Regions from separate parts of the Paenibacillus segetis genome, predicted to be linked through region 1. Evidence: riboswitches for the same ligand, from Rfam matches in the RefSeq annotation. Region 1 holds a riboswitch; each other region holds the start of a gene.

Region 1 (3,282 bases):
GGCGATTGATCGATCGCAGTAAGGTAGATTTACCCGCGCCAGATAGCCCGACAATGACAACGAATTCTCCCTTGGCAATGGATAAATTAATTCCATTAAGACCTTTGGTTCCGTTAGGGTATGTTTTGGATACATTGTTTATCTCTATCACTCGGATATCAGTCCTTTAGAGGTTATCGTATAAAATAGCAAGCCAGTCGCAGTGCAGTTGCACTCCGACTGGCTCTTATCCTGCTGGCTTGCATCATCCGAGGCAGGAGACACACGGGGTAGAAGACTACTCCGTTTTTACTTTTTCATTGTACTCACGTACGATATCGAAGATGCTGTCTTGCGATTTTACATAACCTTCGTGGGAATAAATATCTTTGATAATAGCGTGACCCGCTTCATCTTTACCAATAGCGATAAAGGCATCTTGGATCTTCTGAACCCACTCAGAGTTCATGTCCGTGCGAACAGCGATTGTGTCATTTGGAATGTTCTCTGTAAAGGCTAGAACGCGAGTATCTTCAAATACTTTCGGGTAGTCACCCTTTACGATGTTACGAGCATCTTGGAAAATAGCAGCCGCATCTACATCGCCATTCAATACAGCAAGCACACCTTGGTCATGTCCTTTTACAGTAATGGCTTGAACATCCTTAAGTGGATCAAGTCCAGCATCCATCAATTTAGCAGCAGGCCATACAAAACCAGCTGATGAAGTCACGTTTTGGTAAGCGATACGTTTGCCTTTCAAATCAGCAACCGTTTTAATATCAGAATCTTTCTTAACGATAATCATCGACTTATAGAAATCAACCAATTGATCTGTTGGAGCGCCAGTGTCATCTTGTACGCCGAAACGTTGAGCTTGAAGGATGACTTCAGCTGCACCTTTGTCCTTAGCTAGAACATAAGCTGTTGGAGGAAGGAAGCCGACATCCACTTTTTTGGAAGCCATAGCTTCAACAATAACGTTATAGTCTGTCGACACGCTTACTTTGACAGGAATGCCGAGTTGGTCCGACAATAATTTTTCAAGTGGTTTAGCTTTGGCTTCTAGCGTATCCGCATTTTGTGAAGGGACAAATTGTACGGTTAAGGTTTCAGGAACATATCCAGTTTCAGCTGGAGCTGTTGGTTCTGCAGTTGCTGCTGGAGCATTTGTTGTGCTGCTGTTAGCCGCAGCTTGTTTATTAGTGCCGTTTACTTCTGCATTAGAACCACAGCCACTAATAAATGAAATGGACAAGAATAAAGGTAAAATAAATTTGGCGATTTTTCTCAACAGGTATGACCTCCACGATTTATATATTTTAGGTACATGTTTACTATAAAAAAGGTTTGTAAAGGAAGAGTCAGGGCAATAATAATCTTTTGTAAAATTTTGAATATTTTATTCAAAGTGTAAATTCTCCTGTGGAAAGGTAAAAGTCTGATCGCAACAGTACGGGGGCAGAGTGGTCGTCAAAGGATCAAATTTAAAATAAGCTACTAGACAACTCGGATTTAGATGTTTATAATACACCGTAAGAACATAGCAATACCCGATAACTTCATAGAATCAGGGGTGCTGGAATTGGCCGGCTGAGATTGTATCCCACAAGATACTGACCCTTATACCTGATCTGGATAATGCCAGCGTAGGAATCGCCATTTAGTATAGGTGCTCTTGTGACCCTTACTGTTGTTGCGCCAAGCCAGCGTCCCGATCCTTCGGGGCGCTTTTTTCATGGGTATATTTCAGGGTAGATAGATGAAGGATGAGGGTATAGGTATGGCAGAATAAAGGAGAGAAGAAGTCTATGAGGATCAAGAGAGTACTTATGTTAGGTATCATCTGTATGCTTGTTATAGCAGTTGCCGGATGCGGTAGCAGTAACGGAAATAACAAGGGGAGTAATGGCATAACTGCTCCTGAAACAGCGGCGGGAAATGATGCTTCAAAAGAGTTAACCAAGGTTAAGATTGCATTGGATTGGACGCCGAATACGAACCATACGGGACTCTATGTTGCCAAGGAACTTGGATATTTTGCAGAAGAGGGTCTGGATGTTGACATTGTGCAGCCAGGTGCAGCGGGTTCCGATACGATGGTAACATCAGGCGAAGCAGCATTTGGTATCAGTGCTCAGGAGGGATTAACCTTAGCTCGCTTGCAAGGTGTACCGCTTGTATCTATAGCAGCCATCATTCAGCATAATACCTCCGGATTTGCCGCACCGAAAGACAAGGGGATCAAAACTCCTAAGGACTTTGAAGGCAAAACTTACGGTGGCTGGGGCTCCCCAGCTGAAGAAGCATCCATGAAGGCGATCATGGACCCTGAAGGTGGTGATGTGAAGAAGGTTAAACTGGTGAATATCGGGGATGCTGATTATTTCACCGCCGTGAAGCGTGATATTGATTTTGCTTGGATTTTCTACGCATGGACTGGTATCGAGGCAGAACTGCGAGGAGAGCCCGTGGATATGTTGTATCTGAAGGATTACGCACCGCAATTGGACTATTACACTCCTGTTCTGATCACAAGTGAGAAACAGATTTCCGAAAATCCTGAGCTGGTTAAGGCCTTCTTGAAAGCTACGTCGAAAGGCTATCAATATGCCATCGATCATCCAGAGGAAGCGGCGGCTATTCTAACGAAAGCTGTACCTGATCTGGATGCCGAACTTGTACTCGCTAGTCAGAAGTGGCTTAGTCCGAAATACAAGGACGATGCTGCTCGCTGGGGTGAGCAAAAGGCGGAAGTATGGCAGAATTATGCCGACTGGATGTACGGGTTGAAGTTGCTGGATAAACCGCTGGAAGCAGCAAGTGCGTTTACGAATGATTTTTTACCAGATAGCCAGTAATACAATATACAACATATATTACACAAACTGAGAGGATTGATTATAATGGCAAATACACTATTAAGCATTCAAGTAATTCCTAAGACTCCGAATAATGAGGATTCCATCCCCTACGTAGATAAAGCAATTGAAGTCATTCAGAAATCCGGCGTTAAACATCAAGTGAATCCATTGGATACGACGATGGAAGGGGAGCTTACAGAGCTGCTTGAAGTCGTGCGTCAGATGCATGAAGCCTTGGTTGAAGCAGGAAGCCCAAGCTGCATTTCGCAGATCAAAATTGCCCATAACCCTAAAGGAATGAGTATGGATAAATTGACGGAGAAATATCGGCCGTGAGATCGACCTGGAAGCAAATATGGCCGCCCCTTGTGGCGGTCATCTTCTTATTGATCGGTTGGCAGCTAGCCGTTTCCGTATTTCATATTGAAAAGTGGATTTT
Region 2 (3,282 bases), on a different contig from region 1:
ACAATACTTGGATACCTTGATCTTGAAGGAGTTGCAAATATCGATTCGGCGCAAATGATCCATTATATACGAAACCTGTAGCTCCGTTTCCAAGTACGGTCAAGAAGGGGCTCCAGATCCATTTTTGCCAACCTGGTGCAGCTGTTGCCCAGACAATATCGGATGCTTGAATATCCAGCCATAACGACGAAGTGATCCGTAGGTGAGCATAACCCCAGCCGTGACTGTGAACGACAGCCTTGGGATTGCCTGTAGTTCCGGAAGTATAGGCCAGAATGGCAATATCATCTCTGTGGCTTGCGACTGCTTCGAAAGTATCAGGCTGACCTACCATTAATGACTCCAAGTCAATCCAGCCAGATCCGACTTTTCCTTTATTTCCAGAAACGGAGAGACGGTAATTTAAAGCGGGTAACTCTTCGGTAATTTTATCAACTTCATGGGCAACCTCTGACCATGCGATAACAGCTTTGGCCTCAGAATGCTGAAGGCGGTAGGACAAATCCTTGGCCCGAAGCATTTCGGAAGAAGGAATAATGGCAAGCCCAAGCTTTAGACAAGCCATGTAGATGACATAAGCGATAATTCTGCGTGGAACCATAACGAGAACAGGATCACCTTGACGAAGGCCCAGACCAGCTAAACCTCTAGCGAGCCGATTAGCCTGCTTGCGCAGTTCTCCATAAGTAATCTCCTCGTAGTCACCGTCTTCACTTAACCATTTAAGTGCAATCTTATCGGAAGGATGTTTGTCCATTTCCGAAGTGAGATTGTAGTATTCTGGTGCGATCCATTGCTTATTGTCCAAAATGAGCATCTCCTATTTAAAAAATGATGGATATAGCTAATAAAGATAGTATAGCACGTTATCTTAGTATCAGGTACTAACGCTTGGGTGCATTTGAATATTGACTAGTATAACCTGACATAGATGACTAAATTGTTTGATGTCTAATATTTGACTTTTGTGGTAATGACAAGTACAGTAGTAGTGAATTAAATAGGAAGTCCACTAGGGGAGCCGTTAGCGGCTGAGACAAGAGCATTTCTTGGACCCTTTGAACCTGATCTAGTTCGTACTAGCGGAGGAAAGTGGAGTCGGATCCTACCATACTCTTTACGCAATTCTATTTGTGTAAGGTTTATTGATGAAGCCGCTCCATATCTGGAGCGGCTTTTTGTGTATGGTTTTCTTGAAGAGCTACGTTCCTAAGGACAGGACTTCCTAACCCTATAATCTCGGAGGTGGAGGAAGATGAGTTTCACGCAAGAGCTCCGTCAGCAGGCGGATGGTATTTTTCAAGCGATCTTTAAGCATCCCTTTGTGAGAGGTATCGCGAGTGGTGATTTGAAGAAGGAACAATTGATTCATTACATCAAACAGGATTTTGAGTATTTGAATGCGTACATGCGGATTTATGGTATCGCAATATCCAAATGTTCGAATCGTGAGGAGATTGCGGTGTTTAATGAGCAGATTTCTTTTATACTACATAGCGAAATTCACCCACACCAGAACTTCTGCGATGTGGCCGGAGTTAGCTATGAGCAATTGCAAGGATATCCTCTGGCTCCATCCGCACATCATTATATTCGTCATATGTTGACGATAGCGCATGAAGGCAGCTTAGGTGAAATTATGGCGGTATTACTGCCATGTCCGTGGACATATCAGGAGATTGGGCGGCAGTTACTAGAGGAAGTTAAGCCTACGGAATCGCATAAATTCTATGAGTGGATGCATTTTTATGGCGACTCTTCCGTACTTACGACGACAACTAAATTTTGCGAGAGTTTAGATGAATGGGCGGCGGGAACGACCGAATTAGAACGTCAGAAGATGAGAGAGCATTTCTTGTTAAGTTGTCAGTTAGAGTACATGTTCTGGGATATGGCTTATAAGCTGGAGGATTGGCCGGTTCGAATGACGGCGGAGGTATAAGGGAAATAGTGTGTGGAAAAATGCCGAAAACCCAACTTCTTTCCTTCTATTAACGGGAAATCCTCCAGTTAAATTAATCTGAGAGCCCATCTTTCCCTGATGAACTGGAATAACTCCTGTTAATTCAACCGATTTTCGATCATGCAGGGGTTATACCGCCAATTAGATGGAGAAATTCCAGTTAAGTTGTTCAATTAATTGGTATGCAGTCACATTAGATGGAGGAATTCCCGCTATTCACATACTTTCGCATTCATTCACACTCTAACTCACTCTATTAAGCACACCACGTTGGGAATTTATCGGTAGGTAAACCCATTAATATCTGAATAAGAAGAGAGGATGATGAATTATGTGTAATCTTGAAAACGAAATTTCTGCGATTCTTACGAAGGTTCAAAAAGTGAAACCATTGGTTCATAATATGACGAATGTAGTAGTTACTAACTTTACGGCTAACGGACTGTATGCGCTTGGAGCCTCACCGGTTATGGCCTATGCACCCGAAGAAGTTGGGGATATGGCAAAAATCGCGGGTGCATTGGTGCTTAATCTTGGTACCCTAAGCAGTGAACAGGTGGAGGCTATGATTATCGCCGGATTATCCGCAAATGCCCATGGCGTTCCGGTGTTGTTGGACCCCGTAGGGGCGGGAGCCACGAAGTTCCGCACAGAATCCGCACTACGAATTCTGCGTGAGGTGAAGGTCTCTATGCTCCGAGGTAATGCGGCGGAGATCGCGCATCTCGTAGGAGAAGCACGTGAGATCAAGGGAGTGGACGCAGGAGCCAGTGGTCCAGATGAGAATACGGAATTAGCAGTCCGGGCCGCACAAGAATTAAATACGGTGGTTGCTATCACAGGAGTAGAAGATGTTATTACCGATGGGATCACATGCCGGACCATTCGCGGTGGAGATGCGCTGCTGACACAGGTAACGGGAGCAGGCTGTTTATTGACGTCCGTGTTAGGTGCTTTTGCAGCGGTTGAGAAGGACCTCGTATTGGCTGGTACTGCGGGGCTTGCATTCTACGGTGCCGCCGCATCACGCGCCGCAGAACGAACAGCAACACTTGGACCGGGGAGCTTCCAGGTTGCTTTCCTGGATGAACTGGCCAAGCTGCATCCGCACTCGTTGAAGGGCCAAGTTGCGGTCTCTGAAGTTCCGGTAGCATTAATTTCAACATCAACATCTTCGTCAGCTGGAGATGCACTGAGATGAATGTACCTAAAGCGCTGACGATTGCTGGATCGGATTGTGGTGGCGGGGCCGGGATTCAAGCCGATCTCAAAACCTTTCAGGAGCTGGAGGTATATGGCATGTCGGCCATTACCGCCGT
Region 3 (3,282 bases), on a different contig from region 1:
CGATGAAATCGATAACTGAATCATTAGGAAATGCGGTAGGAAGTGTCGGAGCTGGGCTACATAATATGTCGCTGGACCTTGTCAAAGATTTAAAAACCAAAGGGGTCTCTAAAAAGTTTACAGTTACGGATGAGGTTAATGATGTAACTAAACTAAAAATAGATCACACCGTGGGTAACATTGAGCTGAAATCTACTTCGGGAGACCAAATCATCGTAGATGTTGCGATTTATGCTTCAAATTCAGCTACTCATAAGAAAAAGGTTGAGAAAATTTTGGATCAAGCTGAGGTTTCTGTGAATGTAAGCGGGGATCAAATACAGATATATGCTTATTCCAAGGACAATCCAAAACAAACGTTATGGGATTGGGCGAGTAGTAAGTATGGATTTTCTGAATTTGTGATTGACTATGTTGTTCAGATTCCTGAGAGCATTGAAACATACGACATCTCTAACGATGTTGGGAACGTTAGTCTACAAAATTTGAAAGGTACATTCCTAGTACATAATGAAGTTGGACTTATCACGATCGGCGATGCACATATTACCGGGAAGTCATCTCTAGATACCGAAATGGGAAGTCTCGAATTGGGCATCACTCAAATGGACAAGGATAGCAGTCTTACAGCTACAACTGATGTCGGTAAAATTAATGTTACGCTTGCAGAATCACTTGAATGCAATGTAACAGCACAAAGCGATCTTGGTTCAATTTCGGGAGTGTCAAAAGGTACAAGTACAATTAACGGTGGTGGTCCCGAGGTGTCACTGAGTTCATCGGTAGGTTCGATTACTGTAAAATAAACAAGAGTAAGAAACGTTAACAGGACCATTCTCTATGAGAATGGCCCTGTTTTTATTGACACGATAGATATATAATTTCGTTAATCCTTGTGTTCTTTAGGAGGTGTTGCAGATGAATAGAAGCGGCCAAGCCCAGCACCCATCTTAACCTTTTGTCCAATCTCTAACCCTGGTAATGGCTGAAAAGTATTGTTCTTGGTAAGCAGTACGACAGTGGAGCCAAATTCAAAATAGGCTAGGTCGTCACCTTGATTCCATTGTTTGCGATCTTTATCCGTGTATTTAATGCTACTAACATTCATGGCACCAACCTTAACCACGGCTACTTCTCCATATTCATGGGAGATATAAGTGATCAATCGTTCATTGCGGCTTAATACAGTTCTCATATTCCTCATCCCAAAGTCATTAACGGGATATACTTTCCCCTTGATATGTTCGCTCTCCGATTTAACGCCCGTAACTGGGGCATGGATCCGATGATAATCGGTTGGACTAAGGTAGAGTACAAATACGAAACCATTTTTATATATCTCCGCACGTGGAGAGTGATTGAGCAGTTCATCTAAGGAATAATCCTGACCTTTTACATTTAGTATGGTGCCAGATTTAATTTCTCCCATCGCCGTAATAAGGGCATCGACTGGACTGATCAAGCTTCCTACTTCTGAATAAATCGGTCGCATACCTGGTTTTAATCTGCGAGTGAAAAATTCGTTCAGCGTGCGGTATTCTCCGATCGTCTTCTCTGCCTCATCTAGCGGAATTCCGTAGGATTTGATAAAGGCAGGTATTATGAATCGGCTAATTCTGGAATGAGAGAAGGTTCCCATGAGCTGTGAGATCCATTTCCTGGAGGAAAGTTCAGTCATCCATTTCATCCAATTTGCTGTCAAATCGTATCCTCCTAACACTATGATGAACAAGAGCAAGTACAACTACTTCCGCTTATATTGACATAGAATAGAGAGGAAATCAATATAGAAGGCGGTTTCAATTTTTTAATACTTGATTAATTTGGAAATATTGTTGTATTGTAATATCAATCGAATATGGATACGGGGGCTTGAGTGAATCAGGCTGAGATTACAGTATATTCCGCTGTGGACCGTTAATCTGATCTGGATAATGCCAGCGTAGAGAATCGTAAGCCCGGGATAAGTGTACCCCTAGGCCTATCAACCGTCTGAGCATATCCAGCCGGTTTTTTTGTTGTCTGGAGAATAAATCAAATTTAGGGAGAGATGGGAAAATGAAAAATACGGTAGTTCAAAGGAGAGGCCGTACTCTCAAGCTGAGTGATCTGCTCGTCACGGTACTTATATCGATCGTTCTTGGTGTGGTGTATCATTTCTGGAGTTCTGTATACAATTTGTTCTCCCCTTTATTTCCACAGGCAGATGAAATTGTCTATGGTATGTGGTTCTTGGCACCAACACTTGTATTTTTACTTATTCGTAAGCCTGGTGTCGCACTGATCGCAGAAGTGGCAGCTGCGCATGTCGAGATTCTGTTTGGGAGCCAATGGGGTATTCAACTTGTCATGTACAGTGTGATTCAAGGTCTTGCTGCCGAATTAGTATTTGCGGCATTTCGTTATCGGAAATTCTCTGGAGGAGTTGCAGCCCTTGCTGGTATTGCTGCTGCTATCGGCTCGGTCATTCCTGATATTTATTATGGATATGTCAGTGATTATGAAACTTGGTTGCTTATAGCTAAATACGCTATGCGTTTGGTTAGTTCCGCTTTAATTGCCGGTTATCTAGCCTATGCACTAGCTAAAGCTGTGGAAGTAACCGGGGTAACCAGTCTGCTCCGCCCTGTAGAAGACAAAGATTATGCGGCGTTGGAAGATTAGTCTATGAATGCCCATCAAACTATACAACCTACTGAGGATCATGCTCAAGAGATGGATAGAGATATAGTGGCAAAAGTACGTGACCTCAGACTTAAATTCCCAGGAGAAGCGGCATTTATATTCAAAGATCTTTCTTTCAGCGTTCTTCGTGGAGAGAAGATTCTCTTGCTAGGACCTAGCGGGAGTGGGAAATCCACTCTGCTACAAGTGCTTTCAGGCATCATTCCATTGTTGATCGAGGTACCCATCCGTTGTACCGAGAAGACTATCCCATCTTCCTGGGGATTACTGTTCCAGGATCCAGACACGCAGTTCTGTATGCCTTACGTGGATGAAGAATTGGCTTTTGTACTTGAGAATTTAGGGGTATCCCGGTCACAAATGTCTTGGTGTATGAAAGAAGTACTTCAGCAAGTAGGGCTTCAGCTTAATGAGCTTCACATACCAATTGATTCACTGTCGCAGGGGATGAAGCAGCGATTGGCGTTAGCCTCGGTACTACTCAGTAACCCTGAAGTATTGTTTCTCGATGAACCTTCGGCCTTGCTTGACCCAGAAGGTCGTAAGCAAATCTGGGAGTCTATACGAGTGATTGCAGAGGATCGAACCTTGATCATC

Evidence for each region. A riboswitch is a leader RNA that binds a small molecule or an ion and turns the genes downstream of it on or off. The one in region 1 is predicted to bind thiamine pyrophosphate.
Region 2: it holds a riboswitch for thiamine pyrophosphate, as region 1 does, so the genes downstream of both, tenA (thiaminase II) here and IEW05_RS17890 (ABC transporter substrate-binding protein) in region 1, are expected to answer to the same signal.
Region 3: it holds a riboswitch for thiamine pyrophosphate, as region 1 does, so the genes downstream of both, IEW05_RS19870 (ECF transporter S component) here and IEW05_RS17890 (ABC transporter substrate-binding protein) in region 1, are expected to answer to the same signal.

What each region holds. Positions count from the first base shown of each region.
Region 1 covers NZ_BMFT01000002.1:380,655-383,936, forward strand. The annotation lists gene phnC (phosphonate ABC transporter ATP-binding protein) at 1-151, opposite strand, end outside; gene IEW05_RS17885 (phosphate/phosphite/phosphonate ABC transporter substrate-binding protein) at 278-1,276, opposite strand; TPP riboswitch at 1,542-1,652, shown strand; gene IEW05_RS17890 (ABC transporter substrate-binding protein) at 1,791-2,840, shown strand; gene IEW05_RS17895 (thiamine-binding protein) at 2,886-3,179, shown strand; gene IEW05_RS17900 (ABC transporter permease) at 3,176-3,282, shown strand, end outside.
Region 2 covers NZ_BMFT01000001.1:305,992-309,273, forward strand. The annotation lists gene IEW05_RS01255 (acetate--CoA ligase) at 1-811, opposite strand, end outside; TPP riboswitch at 1,005-1,108, shown strand; gene tenA (thiaminase II) at 1,256-1,942, shown strand; gene thiM (hydroxyethylthiazole kinase) at 2,295-3,164, shown strand; gene thiD (bifunctional hydroxymethylpyrimidine kinase/phosphomethylpyrimidine kinase) at 3,161-3,282, shown strand, end outside.
Region 3 covers NZ_BMFT01000003.1:132,856-136,137, reverse strand. The annotation lists gene IEW05_RS19880 (DUF4097 family beta strand repeat-containing protein) at 1-806, shown strand, start outside; gene asd (archaetidylserine decarboxylase) at 887-1,702, opposite strand; TPP riboswitch at 1,855-1,966, shown strand; gene IEW05_RS19870 (ECF transporter S component) at 2,059-2,664, shown strand; gene IEW05_RS19865 (ABC transporter ATP-binding protein) at 2,716-3,282, shown strand, end outside.